DNA from 2 places in the Bacillus safensis genome. Region 1 is predicted to be linked to the other one. Evidence: a T-box and tRNA genes for the amino acid it is inferred to sense, from the RefSeq annotation. Region 1 holds a T-box; the other holds one or more tRNA genes.
What was found. The T-box of region 1 lies ahead of trpS (tryptophan--tRNA ligase). A T-box ahead of a tRNA ligase gene usually reads a tRNA of that ligase, here a tRNA-Trp.
Positions count from the first base shown of each region.

Region 1 (10,451 bases):
CCGATTTGGTAATCTCCGCTGTGGATTTTGTCGATGTATACGTTCCACTCAGAGTTATCAAGTTCAACTTTCACACCTAAATCTTTTTTCCACATTTCTTGAATTGCTTGTGCAATCTTTTGGTGGCCTTCATCTGTGTTGTAGGAAAGTTTCAATGTTGGAAGATCAGAAACAGACTTATAACCTAATTCTTTCGCACCTTTTTCAAGAAGCTTTTTAGCTGTATCTACATCGTGATCTTTGAAGTAGCCAGCTTTGTTATCTGTGAATCCTTCCATTGTTGGTGGAACGATTGCCATTGCTGGAACTTGTTCACCTTGCGTAATTTTGTCAACGATCGCTTGACGGTTGATTGAGTATGCAAGGGCCTTACGGATGTTTGCATTGTTTAAAGGTTTTACTTCTGTGTTGAATTTGTAGTTATAGATACCAGCGATCGTCTGGATTTTCAGACCGCCTTCTTTTTTCAATGTTTTTAAAGACTCAGTTGGAAGGCTTCCAGTTGGAGAACCAGCCCAGTCAAGCTCGCCTTTTTTGAACATGCTAAGCTCAGTGTTTGTATCTTTGATCATAGACATGTTGATTTTTTTCAATTTCACAGTATCTTTATCCCAGTATTCATTGTTCTTTTCAAGCGTGATAGAACCGCCATGTTTCCATTTAGAAAGAACGAATGGTCCGTTAGATACGTAGTTTTCACCAGCATTTGTGTACCAGTTTTTATTCTTTTCAGCCACTTTTTTGTTGACTGGCATATAAGTATAGAATGCAGTTAGTTCAGTAAAAAACGGTGTTGGGTTTTCTAGCTCAACTACAAGCGTTTTGTCGTCTTTAGCTTTAATGCCAACATCAGCAACTTTCGCTTTCCCTTTGTTAGCTGCTTCAGCACCTTTAATATAGTAAAGCTGGTAAGCATATTGAGATTCATTTTTAGGATCTAATGCCCATTTCCAAGCATATTCGAAATCTTCTGCTTTTACAGGGTCGCCATTAGACCATTTTGCATCACGAAGTGTGAATGTATAAGTTTTACCATCAGCACTTGTTTTGATATCAGAAGCCATTGCATTTTCTGGCTTTCCTTCAGCGTTAATTCTTGTTAACCCTTCAAAAGTCTGACGGATGACACTACCTGAAGTTGAATCATTTGCCAATCCCGGATGTAGAGAAAAAGGCTCAGTGGAGATATTCACATTTAATGTTGTTTTAGCCTCTCCAGAACTGCTCGTGCTGTCGCCTGATTTGTTTCCGCTGAAACCACAAGCGCTTAATACAAGTGTGAAAATAAGCATTAAAGTAACAACAGACCAACGCTTTTTCAACTGTATTCCCCCTTATAATATGTTTTTAGTTCAAAGGTCTCGATAGAAGATGAGATTCAGATTTAAGAAATAGCGTAAAAAAGTCCCTGAATAGCTTACTTTCTATTTCTTTTGTTTTTTCTGAATTTTCACTATGTAAAGAGCCTAGCACAAACGTGTGAACAAATTCATTATAATGAATAGAATAATTTATTGCAATATCAATTTCATATATTTTTTAAAAACGTAAATGGGGATAAAGAGGGATTTTTATAAACTAAAGTCTCAATCACTTCAACAAATTAAAGCGTAAATTGATTAAAATAATTTAACAAATTCAGCAGGAATAATGTTTTATACATATAATTAATCATCCTTTTTTAAAAAATTCTGACAGATATTTGTTATTTTATCTAAAATTTTAAGTGTCAATAGGCATGATGAGAAGGTCACATAAGGGCTTCGTGACTTTTTCATGGTCATCCTTTATAATAGATAGACATATTGTTGCGATGAAAAAGAAGAGTACATATATTCACCATTTACAGAGAATCTGCGGCCGGTGTGAGCAGATAATGGCATGTATGGAATGGGCTTTGGAGCAGCTAACCGAACACTTCTAAAAAAGTGAGTAGGCTTAGACGGAGCAGTCTCCGTTATCAACGTCTTGAGTGATTTCTATGTGAAATAACAAGGGTGGTACCACGGTTCATTCGTCCCTTTTCTGTTGAAAAGTGATGGGTGGGCCTTTTTATATTGAAGAAAAGAGGTTTTAGTATGACAAAGAAGACAATTTTTTCAGGCATTCAGCCGAGCGGTTCTGTCACGTTAGGGAACTATATTGGAGCAATGAAGCAATTTGTTGATTTGCAGCATGACTATAATGGCTATTTTTGTGTCGTGGATCAACATGCGATTACAGTGAGTCAGGACCGATTAGCTCTCCGCCAAAATATTAGAAGCTTAGCAGCTCTTTATTTAGCTGTTGGTCTTGATCCAGAGAAAGCGACATTGTTTATCCAATCAGAGGTACCTGCTCACGCCCAGGCAGGATGGATGCTTCAATGTGTTGCTTATATTGGGGAATTAGAAAGAATGACCCAATTTAAGGACAAATCCGCTGGTAAAGAAGCAGTTGTTTCAGGCCTATTAACGTATCCCCCATTAATGGCTGGCGATATCTTATTATATGGTACTGATTTAGTCCCTGTTGGAGAAGACCAAAAGCAGCATCTTGAATTGACTAGAACGCTCGCTGAACGCTTTAACCGAAAGTACAATGACATCTTCACTGTGCCTGAAGTGAAAATTCCAAAAGAAGGCGCACGAATTATGTCTTTAACAGATCCAACGAAAAAAATGAGCAAATCCGATCCGAACCAAAAATCTTTCATTACCTTATTAGATGAACCAAAGCAGCTTGAAAAGAAAATTAAAAGTGCTGTGACGGATTCAGAAGGCATCGTGAGGTATGACAAAGAGAACAAGCCTGGAATTGCCAACTTGCTGACGATTTATTCTGTTTTAGGCAACATATCGATTGCTGAGCTGGAGCAAAAGTACGAAGGCAAAGGATATGGTGAGTTTAAAGGAGATCTTGCGAACGTTGTCATTGATGCTTTAAAACCAATTCAAGATCGATACTACGAACTCATTGAATCAGACGAGCTTGACCGCATTCTAGACGAAGGTGCTGAAAAAGCAAACCGCGCAGCAAACAAAATGCTGAAAAAAATGGAGAATGCGATGGGTCTTGGCAGAAAACGCAAATAAAAAAAGCTTGCAGCACGACTCGCTGCAAGCTTTTTCTAATTTACTTTTGATTCGTTTTCCATTTCCCAAAGCTTTTCGAAAAAAGGCTGTCCTTTAATCATTTTTTCACAGAAGGCTAAATGATTCTCTGACCACCCATCAATCGTTTCATTGTAAAGCATGTTCCAAATCTCTTCGAAAGACATTCGTTTGATTTGGTTGTACATGCGCGGGTTCCATTCCGTATACCAATACGCAATCTCCGCCCTGTTTTTGAGCCCTTTTAATTGATCGAGCGCCATAAACATCAGCTGTTTCAGCTGTCTTTCTTTTCTCGTTAATCCGCTGATATGCTGCGGCGGCAGTGATAGAATGTGATACTCTTTCGTCGATTCAAGGCTGTCCTTAGAAAATTCATATTCCTCTGCCTTCACATCTTTCACCATTTCATACACCAATTGCTCCTGCCTTGGAATCAAGCGGCTTTTTCTCACAGGTATGGAATACCCTATCGTATCTACAGCAATGATTCGAATTCCGTCGGTGACTACAAAGCAATACTCTAATTTACGGCGTTCATGATTTTTTCGAATATATGATTTCTCAAATACAGACTCTAGCAGCGTCTTCGGCAGCTCTGAAAGATCATTCTCTATGTAATCAAACAAAGGGCTCTGCACCTTAAGTAAAGGCACTTGATCTAACAGTTCAACACTGTCCTCCTTACGCCACTCATGAAAATGACACACATTGTAGCCATTCTCTTCCCCTTCAAACCAATTCACCCATACGTCATGAAGAAATAACATAACCAATCCCTCACTTTATAAAAACTGTTGTCCACAGTATGGGCAAGGGATAGAGAAATTATTCCAACTTTATCAAAACTTCAAGCTGAGAATGATGAGCTTCATGTCTTTCTTTCGTTCAGGAAACGCAGAGCCCCTTTAAACTTTACTTCAGCTTTTTAGGATCAAGCGCATCTCTCAGCCCATCTCCTAAAAAATTAAAACATAAAACAGTCAGCAAAATGAATAAACCTGGGAAAAGCGGGTACCACCAAGCTTGCACCATAATCGAGAAATTTTGTGCATCTTGCAGCATGTTGCCCCAGCTTGCCGTTGGCGGCTGAATACCAAAGCCAAGGTAGCTGAGCGTTGATTCAGCTAAAATGACGGAGCCTACTTTTAATGTAGCTGATACAATAATAGGACCGATACAGTTCGGTAAAATATGCGAAAAGATGATGACATGATTTTTCGTTCCAATGGTTCTCGCCGCGAGGACGAATTCTCTTGTTCGAAGTGATAAGAATTCACTGCGGATGAGTCTGGCCGTTGTTGTCCAGCCTGTCAAAGCAAAGATTAAAATCAATTTATCAATGCCCGGTTTGAAAATGGTGACGAGCGTAATCAATAGAAAAATGTCTGGAATCGACAACACGACATCTACAAACCTCATTAACAAAGAATCAACAAACCCTTTGAAATACCCCGCAACCGCACCAACGACGGTGCCAATGGTGATCGCACCGACCACCGAGACAAAACCAACCAATAAAGAGACCCGCGCGCCATATAGCACCCTTGAGAATATATCGCGGCCAAACTTGTCAGTACCCATAAAATGCTCAGCACTTGGCGGCTGGAGCCGCTTCAATAAATCTTGATGCTCTGGTGCATATGGAGCGATCACTGGAGCGAAAATGGCAGAAAAGATAATGATCAATAAGATCACGGAGCCGGCAACCGCCAATTTATTTTTGAAAAATTTCTCGCAAAACAAACGCAGCATCGTCTCTGGCTTTGGCGGAAGGCCCTCCTTTAATTTGATATCAACAGGAGGTGTTCCCATATTAGGCTGTGCCAATTGTGCTTCAGCTCCCTTCTAATATTCAATACGCGGATCAACGATCGCATATAAAATATCCGCTATTAAATTTCCAACCACCACAAGCACTGCGGAAATAACGGTCATTGCCATAATGACCGGATAATCTCTCGAAAAGGCAGAATCAATGAACAGCTTTCCAAGTCCAGGCCAGGTGAAGATTTGTTCCACCACGACTGCGCCGCCAATAAAAGATGGTATCATTAATCCGAAAATCGTTATGACAGGCATAAGACCGTTTCTTAAACCATGCTTAAAAATGACTTTGTTTTCTCTAAAGCCTTTCGCTCTTGCTGTGCGGATGTAATCCTGCCTCATGACATCAAGCATACTCGACCTTGTGTACCGGGTCAGCCCTGCCATATCAGCCGTTGCTAAAACAAAGGCAGGTAAAATGATATGATGAAGCCGGTCTAACACATTAAAATCGGCATTCAAGGTAGAAACTCCGCCAGTTGGAAACCAACCTAGGTTCACGGATAAAACCATAATGAGGATGAGACCAAACCAAAAGTTTGGAATAGCCAGTCCGATAAAAGATGTAACCGTAATGCCATAGTCAAGCTTTGTATATGGACGTTTTGCTGAAAGAACACCAAATGGGATGGCGATCAGCAGGGCAACTATTGTAGAAAAGATCATGAGGATGAGGGTATTTGGCAGCCGGGCAAAAATCAAATCAGCCACGGGTGTTCCCTTTTTGACAATGGATGTGCCAAAGTCACCTTGTAGCATATTGCCAAGCCATTTCATATATTGCACATATTCAGGATCGTTCAAGCCGTACTTATCAATAAAGGCTTCCCGGTCTGCCGCACTAATAGTAGGATCCATCATGAGTGACATCGGATCGCCTGGTGCTGCTTTCATAATGGCAAAGGACAAAATGGTAATCCCCAATAAGATGGGAATCGAGAGCAATGTCCTTCTAATGATATATGTAACCATATGCACAACTCCTTTTTCATCGGATCGCCATTCTGTGAAAAAAAGGCCAAAATGATGTTATTTTAGCCTTTTGTCTTCTTTTCAGCGTGATCTGAAAACCCTTGAATTCTCGTGCTGATGCGGAGCGAACGAAGTGATCTTTTTAGCACCCGCGCAGAGAACTGACACCGAATGCAAGGGATTGTTCTCACGGTGAAAGGGGAGAATCCCCCTTCTTCACTATCAGCCTACTGTTCAAGCCACCATTTTTCGATTTTGTAATACTCATCTTTCGGGTGGTAAGAGTAGCCTTGGAGATTAGATGGCATAGCGCGATGTGAATTGGCATAGTAGAGGAACGTATACGGCTGATCCTCTGCGATCAGTTTATAAATTTTTTCATATGCCTTTGAATAATCTTTTCGATCGCTTAAGTTTTTAGCATCGACTAACAGCTTATCGACCTCTTTATTTTTATACCAGATGTTATTTAAGCCTTTTTCAGACTGGCTTGAGTGGAATATGCTGAATTGATCAGGGAATGTCGCAAGGCTCCAGCCGAGCAGCAGCGCATCATAATCCCACTTAGGCGGTGTCGTCTGCTCAATGAGTGCACTGAATTCCACAATTTGCGGCTTCGCTTCCACACCGATTTCTTTGAGCTGCTGCTGGACAACGACAGCGATATCTTCACGAACTTTATTTCCTTGGTTGGTCTTTATGACAAAGGAGAATTTCTTGCCATCCTTATCAAGATAGCCGTCTCCATCTGTATCCTCCCAGCCCTCTTCTTTCAGCATCTTTTTCGCTTTTTCTTGATCAAATTCAAACACTGGCACACTTTCATCCTTTGGATAGTTCCAGGACAGCGGACTTTCTGGAATATTGGCTACTTTGCCGTCTCCATCTAGCACTTGGTCAACAATCGTTTGACGATCAATAGCATGTGTCAGCGCTTGGCGGACCTTTTTACTTTTAAAGAGTTCATTTTTCTGGTTCCAGCCAATGTATGAATAATTGAGTCCTAGATCAGATTCAATTTTAATGTTGCTCACTTTTTCAGCTGTTTGCAGCTCGGAGCCTGGTACAGCAAAGAAATCAATATCTCCTGCTGACAGCTGGGCAATCGCTGCATTCTGATCAGGAATGGTTTTAATTGTGACAGTATCAAGGTAAGGACGTCCATCCCAATAATCGTCAAAGGCTTCTAGTTTGACGTAGTCTCCTTCTTTCCATTCTGCAAATTTAAATGGACCAGAACCGATTGGTTTTTTTCGGTTAAATTCGTTTTCACCGAGATCTTTTATAGGCACATCACCTAAAATATGCTTAGGTAAAATACCGTAGCTTCCTAGTGTGACATTATAAAAATACGGATCTTTTTTATTGAGCTTGAATTCGATCGAGTAGTCCCCTGTCTTTTTAACAGACTCTAAAACTTCAAAGCCTGATCCGCGCTCCCCGTTGTAGTCCTTATTGATTGGAATGCTGTATGTAAACACAACATCGTCAGCAGTCAGTTCTTCACCATCATGAAACTTCACACCTTTTTTAATGGTGACATCAAACTGCTTGCCGTCATCAGATTCTTTAATATCCTCTGCCAGCGATAGCTGAGGGTTGAGCTTTCCGTCTGTTTGAAGTAAGAAGCTGTAGATTCTTTCCTCAATATCAGAGCTTGCCACATCTGTAGAATACAGCGAGTTAAATAATGTTGGCTCTGCAATTGAACCGATGACAAGATCGCCGCCTTGTACCGGTTTACCTGTGGATTTCTTTCCACTGTCTCCAGACGTTTTATTTCCACCAGAACAAGCAGCAAGGATTAATGTAAAAATCAGCAGTAAACTGACCAAAATGGACTTTCTATTTCTACCTTTCATAGACAATTCCCCCTATTCTTTTTTAAAAATAATGATCGAATCCTGTTTCATCCCCCCTCTCAAAGATGAGATCATACAAGCTTGATCAAGCGTTGTAGAGGTGGCAGGCAACAAAGTGGTTCGTTTTTAATTCCTGAAATGCTGGTACTTTTTCTTTACAGATTTCTTTCGCGTGCGGGCATCTTGTGTGAAATACGCAGCCTTTTGGCGGATTTGCAGGACTCGGCAGATCGCCTTGGAGCATAATGCGTTCTCTTTTCGTCTGCCCTTTTTTACGGGTGACAGGAACGGAAGAAAGCAGAGCCTGTGTATACGGATGGAGCGGGTCATCGTACAGACTATGCTTATCGGCAAGCTCCATCATTTTGCCGAGATACATGACGCCGACTCTATCGCTAATATGCCTGACCACACTTAAATCGTGAGAGATAAATAGATAGGTAAGGTCAAATTCCTCCTGAAGCTCCTCCATCAGATTAATAACCTGCGCCTGAATAGATACATCAAGTGCTGATACAGGCTCATCTGCGATGATCATGTCGGGATTCATGGCAAGCGCACGAGCGATGCCGATCCGCTGCCTCTGCCCGCCTGAAAATTCATGGGGATAGCGGTTCGCAAAGCTTGGATGAAGACCTACCTTTGATAAAAGCTGTTCTACTTTTTCATTTCTTTCTTTTAAGGAATATAAGTGATGTGTTTTGTAGGGTTCTTTGATGATGCTTCGAAGTGTTTTTCTAGGGTTGAGTGATGCAAAGGGATCTTGAAAAACCATTTGGATGTTTTTTCGTGTAGATTGTCTTAGCTTTGACTCTGATACGCGCGTGATGTCTTGCCCTTTAAAAAAGATTTGACCGTCAGTTGGTTCGTATAGGCGGATCATTGTCCGGCCTAGTGTAGATTTCCCGCATCCTGACTCCCCGACAATACCTAACGTTTCACCTTTATAAATCTTCAAGTCTATGCCGTCAACAGCTTTCACTGCACCGACTTTCTTTTGAAAGACGCCCGCTTTAATCGGAAAATGTTTTCGAATCTGTTTCAGTTCAAGGATCGTTTCTTTCTCTGGTAATTCCGTTATTTGTGTTTGATTTTGAGCAAGGGTCATGTGTGGTCTGCCTCCTCATATAAGAAACATCTGACGCTTCTGCCATTTTCAAATGTTCTCAGCTTAGGCAGTTCTCCCAGGCAGCGTTCCTTCACTTGCGGACATCTAGGAGCAAAGCGGCAGCCGGCTGGAAGCTGATCTGGCGCAGGAACATTCCCTTTGATGGCTGTTAACGGCTGTATGTCTCCGTCAATGACAGGAATCGATTCAAGCAGCCCTTCTGTGTAAGGATGAAGCGGCTGTTCAAACAACTCTTCAACAGTTCCATTTTCAACAACCTGTCCGCAGTACATGACAATCACTCGATCTGCCACTTCAGACACGACACCTAAATCATGTGTGATAAGAAGAATAGATGTACCAAAGGTAGAGCATAAATCTTTCATTAATGTGAGTACCTGTGCTTGAATGGTCACATCCAGGGCAGTTGTCGGTTCATCTGCAATGAGAAGCTTCGGGTCACAGCTTAACGCTATGGCAATCATCACTCTTTGCCGCATGCCGCCTGATAAACGATGCGGATAATCTTTCATGATTTGCTCCGGGCGGGAAAAACCAACAAGCTTCAGCAGATCAACCGCTTTTTTGACCGCTTCTTTTTTTGAAAGTTTTTTGTGATAGATGAGGATTTCTGTTATTTGTTCTCCGATGGTTAAGACGGGATTAAGTGAGGTCATGGGTTCCTGAAAGATCATAGATACATCATTACCGCGGATGCTGCATAATTCCTTTTCACTATATGTAACAAGGTCCTTTCCATCAAGTTTAATGGAACCGTCCATAATTTTCCCACCCGTTCCATGAATCAGACCCATAATGGATAAGGACGTAATGCTTTTGCCAGACCCAGACTCACCGACTAATGCGACAGTTTCTCCTCTGTTGATGCTGAAATCAACGCCATCCACAGCAGGTATCGGTTCCTTTTTTCGAAAAAAATATGTTTTTAAGTTTTGCACTTCAAGCAGCGTGCTCATTCATTCGCCCCTTTCTCCTTAGATCAATAGAATCGAACCTGAATATTCTGTATTTTAAAAATAAAAAGAATTATTTGTATATTATTACATCGCTATGACGAAATCAAGAAGTATTTAGTAAATTTGTAATATGTCTCTTTTTATGTGAATTATTCACTTTGTGATTCTATCGCCTTTAAAAAGGTTTCTGCTGGCTCTGCAATCATCGACTCCTCGCTGATTCGGTGCTCATTGAAATATTTTTTCACAATATAAAACCCGGTAGCGTAACCAAGCATTTTAGGGTAGTTCCCTTTTCCATAAAGAAGATTCTGTATCAGCCTTTCGTCGTCCTGGACTCTTTGATCAAGATGACTGGATACCCATTTCTTGTACATACGCTGAAGCTGTTCTTCGCTATAGAAGGTGGTCCATTTCGCTGTATAGTTTTCTCCATATCTATGATACACAGCATATTCAGCGAGCCCCTCCATCATGATTGTATCGAGGAATGTAAAGTCTTTTTCTTCTTTTGAGAGAAAATGCAGCCTGCATACATGGTGATATTCGTGAGTCAGCAATGTACCGATTCGCTCCTTCGGGGTATTTGGAGACAAAAAAAGAAAGACCTTGT
Region 1 covers NZ_CP154909.1:1,082,814-1,093,264, reverse strand. The annotation lists gene AAYR28_RS05465 (peptide ABC transporter substrate-binding protein) at 1-1,322, opposite strand, end outside; T-box leader at 1,805-2,025, shown strand; gene trpS (tryptophan--tRNA ligase) at 2,079-3,074, shown strand; gene AAYR28_RS05455 (YjbA family protein) at 3,110-3,862, opposite strand; gene opp4C (oligopeptide ABC transporter permease) at 4,008-4,907, opposite strand; gene AAYR28_RS05445 (ABC transporter permease) at 4,941-5,891, opposite strand; gene AAYR28_RS05440 (peptide-binding protein) at 6,119-7,753, opposite strand; gene AAYR28_RS05435 (ABC transporter ATP-binding protein) at 7,839-8,861, opposite strand; gene AAYR28_RS05430 (ABC transporter ATP-binding protein) at 8,858-9,838, opposite strand; gene AAYR28_RS05425 (DUF2268 domain-containing protein) at 9,988-10,451, opposite strand, start outside.

Region 2 (10,451 bases), 240 kb from region 1:
ACAAAGAACAGTCCAATACCTGCAGCTACAATCAGCAGTGCAAACGTCTTTTTCATTTGGAACTTCTTCACTTCTGGTCTCCAAATGACAATCGCAATCAAAATGATAATATCAAGGAAGTATAAAAGGTCATGCGGCTTAATGCTTGCTAGCACACCGCCAGTCATGCCTCCCCCAAGATTTCCTGCCTGCTTCATTGTTGAGAAAGTCAAAAAGTCATCAAAGAAACGGTAATACGCTACATTTGCATATAAAAGTGCGGTCATAATAAAATCAATAACAATTAAAACAATGGCAGATTTACGCCCCTTCAAAAAGAGAGCAAGTCCAAAAAACACGATGGCTGAACTAAATGGATTCAATAAGAGAAGCCCCTCTTGAAAAGAACCTTTTACTCCTAAATTAAAGTCCATTTTGTAGGCTGTGTACGATTTAGCCCAGAATAAAAGGACAGCCAAAACAAAAAAGCTATATTTGTTTGCAAATATTTTTTTCATAAAACCTCTTCTTTCTTATCATCGTTCTGATATAAATGAAATCATAAAAAATTTACATTCATTTTGCAAATGTAAATCTTCTTCGCCAAGCATGCCGATGCTCTGTCTCCGCCGGATACATGCGCTCCTTTAATATAACGAATGAGAAGCATCATAAGTTTCAAAAAAAATACGAGTAAATAAAAGGAAAAATATCCATTTACATTAAATTTACGCACACTTCATGTTTTAGTGGATGAAGAAGGTTTTGTAAATCACTCAGTATTACTTTACTTTTTTCATCTATTCGTGTCAAAGTAATTATAAAGAAAAGGAAGAATAACCTAGGCTTTTCGACTCATTTACCCAAATTTATACAAAATTCGATCCTTGCTTCTTTTATTGTGACTCAACCTTCATTAATCCATGTACCTCCCTAAAAAAACAGTTTTAAACAAAAAAAGCTTGATTTCCCCTACTGATGTGCGGTGTGATAAAGAGGTAGAACTTGATCACAACACTTATATGTTCATGACAAAAAAATCAGGCTGGAGGACATCACATGAAGATTAACAAACAAATCAACACTTTTGAAGAGAGATTTTCAGAAGATGTAGTCACTATCATTGCTGTTACAGGACCTTCTGGCGTAGGGGCAGGAAAAGCAGGCCAGGCACCTCTTTGGACCGCTTCTATTCCACTGATTGCTTGGAAAGAAAACGGTCATATCATAACCGAAAATGTAAGACTTTGCTGGCTAACAGATGACGAGGGATTAAGGGAAAAACAGGCACAATTACATAAAGAATCAATCGTTACACTTCAGGTTCGAAAAGGCGAAGGTGAATTCATGCTTGTATCTTTAATCAATACAGATACACAGGATCAAGCGCTTCAAGAAATTTTAGAAGAAGCCCAAAAGCCTGTGTATTATCATGATGATACACTTGGCACCTTTGAGTTAGTAAAAGGACTAGACTTATTTGAAAAGACGATCCAATGGAGCAATGAAGAGTGCCTTCTCTACTTCAACCTCGAAGAAGATGAAAAAATAAATGACTCTCTTCGAACAGCAAACCAACTTATGCAAGAGCAAGCCAAATGGGATTCTTCTATTAAATCATTTGCCGCGAATCAGCTGATAGATCTAGCAAAGGATTGGCAGGAACAAGACGAATCAGCTGAAAAGCAAGAAGAACTCACACTGAATCAATTTATAAGCCGCATTTCACTTGAAAGCCTGCATGTTTACCCTGAGGGAGAGTTTGAAGTCTACTATCATGACGGTGATTTATTTTGGGGTCATGTCATTATTGTCACAGGAAATATAAATGGCACATTTCATGATGCACACATTGCAGGCTAAAGGCTGGAGGAATAACCCATGGAAATCAAAGCTTTTCAAGAATTAAATCTAATCGGGAAAACGCCAGCCATCGCCAAAATTGGCGGCTTCCGTCCTGATCCAGCTATACACAGCTGGTTTGCCGGCCATTTTTTCATCGATCCTAACCAAGGCTGGCCGACAGATCAAGATGGGGCCATGATTCCGATTTTACAAATTTATTTACCAGAAGTGCCAGGAGGAATGAACGGCTTCAATGAATGTAAGCTGATTCAAATTTTTCTTAATCAGAAAACACTTCCGATTGATATCACCAAAAACGGTGAAGGCTGGAAGCTCATTGAATATGCATCAATCGAAGGTTTAGAAGTAGCTGAAACTCCTGAAGAAGTGAGAGGGCTCAAAGCCTTTCAAATCCAATGGAACGAAAGTGAGCAAAGGGACTTTCCTTGCTGGGAAGAAGCATGGTCATACGTCGATTTATCAGAAGTAAACGAAAGTGAAGAAGCGACAAACCACTTCTTTAATCAATACACAAATTATTCGTTCACAAAAATCGGTGGATATGGGGCGTATATTCAATCCCCGCCCCATCAACAACAAGGCGAATTCATGCTGCAAATCGCCTCAGAAGAAAAACCTCGTTTCATGATTGGTGATAACGGCACGATGTATTTCTATTATGACAAAGAATCAAAAGAATGGTTTATGCACTGGGATTGTTTTTAACGTTTATTGAATGAAACCTTGCCTTCTCCTAAGCGTAATGAATCATATGAAAGGAGGAAGCAAAATGGGATTCATTTTAGACATCTTTTCACTTACTATGTATATCCCTTTTCTACAAGTGGATGAAGAGGATATCTCGAGGAACGCAGCACATCTCAAAAAATATAGCTGGTTTCAAGCACTATTACATGATCAAACTTGCAGGGACCTCATCATTTATCATCCCGATGTTCGACGTGTCATAGGCAAGTTTAAAACGAAGAAACTCCATAAGAAGCAATACAACTTAAGATGCGAACGTAAATTACTACAAGCATTACAACATGCAATGTAAACTGACAACAAGAGCCGCGCTTTTCTGTGGCTCTTGTTTTATCAATTGAATCGTTCCTTTTGAAGAAAACATTTGACGCCTGGACAACTCTCCCCGTATATTATGTATAAATCCATCTTTTTCAAAGAAAAGGGGGCCTCACATGCGCTTGTTTAAGAACTGGAGAAAAAAGCAGCCTGTACAGCAAATCACTTCAGAAAAGCAAGAAGACAGCATCCCAATCGACTTCTCCACACTTCCCTTTGGCACAGACACCGTCGATGATTTTTTGTTCAATCTAGACCTGACCTCCAAGCTCACAGATCCCTATAAAGAAACAGATACGAACAAGCTTACCTAGACCTTCGTAAATCCTCATCCAATACTGGATGATTTTTTTATACTCAATGAAAGGTGTATCCAATGAAAACATTTTATATCGTCAGACACTGCCAAGCAGATGGACAATCTAAAGATGCAGCTTTAACACCACAAGGCATCACTCAATCTCATGAACTGGCACAGTTTTTTTCCAGCATTCATCTCAATCAAATTATCTCAAGTCCTTATAAACGAGCGATCCAAACTACTGAGCCTCTTGCTCATGCAAAACAGCTCGAGATAAAAATCGATCAGCGCCTCTCTGAACGTGTATTAAGCAGCAAACCAATAGACGATTGGTATGAGAAACTAAAGCTCAGTTTTACAGACTTACATATGACCTGTGAAGGCGGAGAATCGAGCCAAGAAGCTATGAATCGTATTGTAGAAGCACTCCACGAACAAATAAAATTAGAAACAGATCATACCCTATTCGTCACACATGGCAATATCATGAGCCTGCTTCTTAAACACGCCGATTCAACAATTGGATTCGAAGAGTGGGAGAAACTAAGCAATCCAGATGTATATACCCTGAAATATTTTAGTCCAGATCATATAGAAGCAAAGCGAATATGGCATAAATAAACGGCAGAATGAACTCTGCCGTTTTCTCATCTATTGCTGATAATAAAAGGACTCTACCCACTCATACGGTTTCTTACGCTCCGCACACCATTTCATAAAGCCTCTTGTCTCCGTCTGCTGAAACGCCATCCAGTCCGTTAAAAGCTGGCCATAATAGACGGCTTGTTTTTGAACATTCGTACGAGTTCTTTGATCTTGAATCAGCATCATAACACGTTCAATCCCTTGAATTCTCTCTTGATCCTTCTCATAGGTGCTTAAATAAAGATCTTCATGTATATGATGAAACGAATACCACAAGGCCGATAAATAGGTTTCGCAAATTTGAACAATCACACGCTGTTCCTTGCTGCCCCCAAGCTCTAGTGCCTTCAATAAATGAGGCAGCCCTTCTCCCTGATGCACAAACAAACCTTGCCAGCGATACGGTCTCACATCCAATGGATCAACATTCTCCCACGTTTGAAAAACAGGCTGGATTACCCCATTTACCAGCGGATACACAAGCAGATGATGACCATCCTCAAACCGTTCAATCCACTCAAACAGCCAAGCAGCAAATTCCCGCTGTACTTCAAAATCGTTCTCTTTCATCTCTTCAATAAAGGCCTGAAGAACGTTTAGCGCATCTTTACGCAGACCCTGTTCTTTTCTCACACAGTACTGTCTAAAAAGAGGATAATCATTTACTCCCTCGTCTTGAATGATAGCCTGTAATATCGTCTTCGTTTGCATAATCACAACGCCCCGCCTCTTTACATCCATTCTTTTCTATGTTCATGAATAAATTGAATGTCTTTTTGATAATGTTCAAGATGTCCTTCTTGAATCATGTTTTGAAAAGCGATATCCCCCTCACTCGCTTTTCGTTTCATATACTGACATAATCCTTCTAAACGCAGCAGCACCATATCCAAATAATCTTCTGCTATTTCCTCACCATAAGATTCAAAAAACAGTTTCACTCTATGCTTTATCTGGTCTGCATGGTCTGATGAATGATAGTTCACGATGTCTCCTGTTTTGGTGCGAAAAAACCTACTGATAGGTACACATGTATACAGAGTATATGCGATATCCCAAAGTCTTGGACCAGGAGCAGCTACATCAAAATCAATGATACCTACTGGTTTTTCATTATTGAAAATGATGTTGTACATTGCAAAATCATTATGACACACAACCTCTATTTCGACAGGCGTATTGTCCATTCGTTCCCAATCGTCTGAAATGGGAAAATCATGAACAGCATCATGATACAGTCTAAGCATTCTCGCTATTTCTTTTAAGGCATGGTGAGAGCACATATATTCTTTTAAAGGCTCATGACCGGCTACGCCTTCAATGAAGGACAATATCTCTCTACCTTGTTCATCAACCCCTAAAAACTTTGGAGCATAGGAGAAATTCTTTTTTTCTAAATGCTTTAGCAGCTTTCGTCGTATATTGATATTGTCTGACTTTACTTCTCGACGAACCGTATCTCCCGAACGATATACGTTTGAGACATTTCCACCTGTCAATAACTCTTCATGAGCATTTTGTTTTTTCATAAATTCTCCCCTCAAACTGGGTCACCATGTTGATGTCAGTTAAAGATGTGTATGTACCCACAAATATTCATTTAGTTACTCAAAGGTAGTACAACAGTTTTATGTGAATGTGCTGCTCCATTTTGTTTCCTTACATGGTTAAATGTATCTTATCAAATGTTGCAAATCATCTAAAGATTATTCTGCTAAAAGAAGTACATACTCATTATGTTCTAATAGGTTCCTATTTTTTATCTAAATAACTCATTTAAACCACAAAAAAACGTTTTACCACGAGGGTGAAACGTTAGGTTCATGGAAAAACCAATCATGAAACTTTTAACAGATACCGGTGGCCGGGGTCGAACCAGATGATAAATTATTCCAAAAAGGCAAGGTATACCCTCTTATAGTAAAGCACCCGTTAATGAATGAAGAATTAAAGCTCTTCCTGATATATTTCTGATTTTATCGGCTTTAAACTCAAAGGTATTTTAAACTCATGAATACTTTCAATATGATAAAAAAAATGATCGATATCGTCATAATCCATTGACCATTCTTCTACCACCTTTAACTTTTTTAACTCGCTTGTTGGTTTAAATAAAAATTCACAGTGTAGTTGTTCCATGTGAGAATAATCATCTTCTTCATAAACTGTAAACTGACGTACAAAGTCAAAATGAAATACTTCCTCTCCTGTAAAATCATAGACACCACACTGAAATAAAATTTCTTTATCTTCTTCGCCCTCAACTGTCTCCTTTGAAAAAGCCTTAAATGTTTCCCAAACCTTTTTTATATCATCGGTATCTTCACCAATGCTATCTTTAAGATAACTTTCAGCATTTTTAACCGTAATCATTACAACACCTCTTATGTACAATTTATATCCAATCCTTCTTCAATTATCCTGCCTCTTTAGTTTAATCATAAGGTAACCATCAATAAAGTAAAAGTAATCTCCTTAATATGTTCCTCTGTCATATTGCTGTTAGAGAATTAAGAAACGCCTTAAAAATTTATTACTCACAGTCCTAAACAAATAATTCAATAGCTTCCCGAAATGATTCAACATAAGACTTAGTTTCCTTTTCTAAAATTGCCAATTCACCTTGGTCTAAAATATTTTTACGTCTTGCCATTTAGCTAGGTCCCCTTTCAGCAGTGAAACGATTTGAAGTAATTTTATCGTGTGAAAAATCAGCTAAAAAACAAATAAAAAACGCCCTCCTACAATTTGTAGAAAGACGTTTTAAACGTTGATATTCTTTAATTCTTCTGTGATTGACGATAATAAAGAATATCTAAAACTAGATACCGGTGGCCGGGGTCGAACCGGCACTCCGTGAGGAACACGATTTTGAGTCGTGCGCGTCTGCCAATTCCGCCACACCGGCATGATTATAAAAGAGCGCATCTTATATTAAAAAACAATGGTGCCGAGGGCCGGACTTGAACCGGCACGGTAGTCACCTACCGCAGGATTTTAAGTCCTGTGTGTCTGCCAATTCCACCACCCCGGCAGTCTTTTCAAAAAAGGCGACACCCGGATTTGAACCGGGGATAAAGGTTTTGCAGACCTCTGCCTTACCACTTGGCTATGCCGCCATTATTGGAGCGGAAGACGGGATTCGAACCCGCGACCCCCACCTTGGCAAGGTGGTGTTCTACCACTGAACTACTTCCGCACATCAACTGGGCTAGCTGGATTCGAACCAACGCATGACGGAGTCAAAGTCCGTTGCCTTACCGCTTGGCTATAGCCCAATAATAAAATGGGGCGATTGATGGGAATCGAACCCACGAGTGCCAGAGCCACAATCTGGTGCGTTAACCACTTCGCCACAACCGCCATAGATGTAATGAATTATAAAGTATAATTGGCAGGGGCAGTAGGAATCGAACCCACACCGGAGGTTTTGGAGACCTCTGTTCTACCGTTAAACTATGCCCCTATGAAAACAAAAAATGGTGGAGGGGGGCGGATTCGAACCGCCGAACCCGGAGGGAGCGGATTTACAGTCCGCCGCGTTTAGCCACTTCGCTACCCCTCCACTTTTGAAAAACAGTGCCGGCAAGAGGACTTGAACCCCCAACCTACTGATTACAAGTCAGTTGCTCTACCAATTGAGCTACACCGGCAAATAGTGGTGGCTCGGGACGGAATCGAACCGCCGACACACGGATTTTCAGTCCGTTGCTCTACCAACTGAGCTACCGAGCCAAGTATTCTTTTGAAAAATGGCGGTCCGGACGGGACTCGAACCCGCGACCTCCTGCGTGACAGGCAGGCATTCTAACCAACTGAACTACCGGACCATTTTGGTTGCGGGGGCAGGATTTGAACCTGCGACCTTCGGGTTATGAGCCCGACGAGCTACCGAACTGCTCCACCCCGCGACGATATAAAAGATATGGTGGAGGATGACGGGCTCGAACCGCCGACCCTCTGCTTGTAAGGCAGATGCTCTCCCAGCTGAGCTAATCCTCCGAATAAAAAATGCTGGTGTATATTCTATAAAAATGGTGACCCGTACGGGATTCGAACCCGTGTTACCGCCGTGAAAGGGCGGTGTCTTAACCGCTTGACCAACGGGCCCTTTATTATGTAAATTGTGGCGGAGAGCAAGGGATTCGAACCCTTGAGACGGGGTTACCGCCTACACGATTTCCAATCGTGCTCCTTCGGCCACTCGGACAGCTCTCCAAATTGGCTCCGCAGGTAGGATTCGAACCTACGACCGATCGGTTAACAGCCGATAGCTCTACCACTGAGCTACTGCGGAATGAAGAAAGCCTGGCGATGTCCTACTCTCACAGGGGGAAACCCCCAACTACCATCGGCGCTGAAGAGCTTAACTTCCGTGTTCGGTATGGGAACGGGTGTGACCTCTTCGCCATCATCACCAGACAATTTAGTGACAAAAGATATTATACTATGTATTGAAAATAAATCAAGAGATATTTTAAAAATATTCTCTCAAAACTAGATAACAATGTTCATGCTTCACATTAGAATATAGGTTAAGTCCTCGATCTATTAGTATCTGTCAGCTCCACGTGTCACCACGCTTCCACCTCAGACCTATCAACCTGATCATCTTTCAGGGATCTTACTTCCTTGCGGAATGGGAAATCTCATCTTGAGGGGGGCTTCATGCTTAGATGCTTTCAGCACTTATCCCGTCCGCACATAGCTACCCAGCGATGCCCTTGGCAGAACAACTGGTACACCAGCGGTGCGTCCATCCCGGTCCTCTCGTACTAAGGACAGCTCCTCTCAAATTTCCTGCGCCCGCGACGGATAGGGACCGAACTGTCTCACGACGTTCTGAACCCAGCTCGCGTACCGCTTTAATGGGCGAACAGCCCAACCCTTGGGACCGACTACAGCCCCAGGATGCGATGAGCCGACATCGAGGTGCCAAACCTCCCCGTCGATGTGGACTCTTGGGGGAGATAAGCCTGTTATCCCCGGGGTAGCTTTTATCCGTTGAGCGATGGCCCTTCCATGCGGAACCACCGGATCACTAAGCCCGACTTTCGTCCCTGCTCGACTTGTAGGTCTCGCAGTCAAGCTCCCTTGTGCCTTTACACTCTGCGAATGATTTCCAACCATTCTGAGGGAACCTTTGGGCGCCTCCGTTACATTTTAGGAGGCGACCGCCCCAGTCAAACTGCCCACCTGACACTGTCTCCCTGCCCGATAAGGGCAGCGGGTTAGAAGGTCAATACAGCCAGGGTAGTATCCCACCAATGCCTCCACCGAAGCTAGCGCTCCGGTTTCCAAGGCTCCTACCTATCCTGTACAAGCTGTACCAACATTCAATATCAGGCTGCAGTAAAGCTCCACGGGGTCTTTCCGTCCTGTCGCGGGTAACCTGCATCTTCACAGGTACTATAATTTCACCGAGTCTCTCGTTGAGACAGTGCCCAGATCGTTGCGCCTTTCGTGCGGGTCGGAACTTACCCGACAAGGAATTTCGCTACCTTAGGACCGTTATAGTTACGGCCGCCGTTTACTGGGGCTTCAATTCGCACCTTCGCTTACGCTAAGCGCTCCTCTTAACCTTCCAGCACCGGGCAGGCGTCAGCCCCTATACTTCGCCTTACGGCTTCGCAGAGACCTGTGTTTTTGCTAAACAGTCGCCTGGGCCTATTCACTGCGGCTTCTCGGGGCTTTAACACCCTAAGAAGCACCCCTTCTCCCGAAGTTACGGGGTCATTTTGCCGAGTTCCTTAACGAGAGTTCTCTCGATCACCTTAGGATTCTCTCCTCGCCTACCTGTGTCGGTTTGCGGTACGGGCACCTCTCACCTCGCTAGAGGCTTTTCTTGGCAGTGTGGAATCAGGAACTTCGCTACTAAATTTCGCTCGCCATCACAGCTCAGCCTTCACGGGAAACGGATTTGCCTATTTCCCAGCCTAACTGCTTGGACGCGGATATCCAATACCGCGCTTACCCTATCCTCCTGCGTCCCCCCATTGCTCAAATGGTGAGGAGGTGGTACAGGAATATCAACCTGTTGTCCATCGCCTACGCCTTTCGGCCTCGGCTTAGGTCCCGACTAACCCTGAGCGGACGAGCCTTCCTCAGGAAACCTTAGGCATTCGGTGGACGGGATTCTCACCCGTCTTTCGCTACTCATACCGGCATTCTCACTTCTAAGCGCTCCACCAGTCCTTCCGGTCTGGCTTCACAGCCCTTAGAACGCTCTCCTACCACTGTTCGTAAGAACAGTCCGCAGCTTCGGTGATACGTTTAGCCCCGGTACATTTTCGGCGCAGAGTCACTCGACCAGTGAGCTATTACGCACTCTTTAAATGGTGGCTGCTTCTAAGCCAACATCCTGGTTGTCTAAGCAACTCCACATCCTTTTCCACTTAACGTATACTTTGGGACCTTAGCTGGCGGTCTGGGCTGTTTCCCTTTCGACTACGGATCTTATCACTCGCAGTCTGACTCCCAAGGATAAGTCATCGGCATTCGGAGTTTGACTGAATTCGGTAACCCGGTAGGGGCCCCTAGTCCAATCAGTGCTCTACCTCCGAGACTCTTACCTTGAGGCTAGCCCTAAAGCTAT
Region 2 covers NZ_CP154909.1:839,312-849,762, reverse strand. The annotation lists gene AAYR28_RS04300 (LTA synthase family protein) at 1-497, opposite strand, end outside; gene AAYR28_RS04295 (DUF2262 domain-containing protein) at 1,039-1,842, shown strand; gene AAYR28_RS04290 (DUF1963 domain-containing protein) at 1,861-2,550, shown strand; gene AAYR28_RS04285 (hypothetical protein) at 2,615-2,884, shown strand; gene AAYR28_RS04280 (hypothetical protein) at 3,027-3,224, shown strand; gene AAYR28_RS04275 (histidine phosphatase family protein) at 3,287-3,832, shown strand; gene AAYR28_RS04270 (hypothetical protein) at 3,863-4,567, opposite strand; gene AAYR28_RS04265 (phosphotransferase) at 4,588-5,385, opposite strand; gene AAYR28_RS04260 (hypothetical protein) at 5,804-6,229, opposite strand; tRNA gene AAYR28_RS04255 (tRNA-Leu) at 6,683-6,764, opposite strand; tRNA gene AAYR28_RS04250 (tRNA-Leu) at 6,802-6,890, opposite strand; tRNA gene AAYR28_RS04245 (tRNA-Cys) at 6,905-6,975, opposite strand; tRNA gene AAYR28_RS04240 (tRNA-Gly) at 6,981-7,055, opposite strand; tRNA gene AAYR28_RS04235 (tRNA-Gln) at 7,063-7,134, opposite strand; tRNA gene AAYR28_RS04230 (tRNA-His) at 7,144-7,219, opposite strand; tRNA gene AAYR28_RS04225 (tRNA-Trp) at 7,249-7,322, opposite strand; tRNA gene AAYR28_RS04220 (tRNA-Tyr) at 7,337-7,421, opposite strand; tRNA gene AAYR28_RS04215 (tRNA-Thr) at 7,437-7,509, opposite strand; tRNA gene AAYR28_RS04210 (tRNA-Phe) at 7,516-7,591, opposite strand; tRNA gene AAYR28_RS04205 (tRNA-Asp) at 7,610-7,686, opposite strand; tRNA gene AAYR28_RS04200 (tRNA-Met) at 7,691-7,767, opposite strand; tRNA gene AAYR28_RS04195 (tRNA-Val) at 7,783-7,858, opposite strand; tRNA gene AAYR28_RS04190 (tRNA-Glu) at 7,892-7,966, opposite strand; tRNA gene AAYR28_RS04185 (tRNA-Ser) at 7,984-8,074, opposite strand; tRNA gene AAYR28_RS04180 (tRNA-Asn) at 8,079-8,153, opposite strand; rRNA gene rrf (5S ribosomal RNA) at 8,163-8,278, opposite strand; rRNA gene AAYR28_RS04170 (23S ribosomal RNA) at 8,388-10,451, opposite strand, start outside.
Region 2: it has a tRNA-Trp gene. The T-box ahead of trpS (tryptophan--tRNA ligase) is inferred to sense a tRNA for this amino acid. The anticodon was not compared.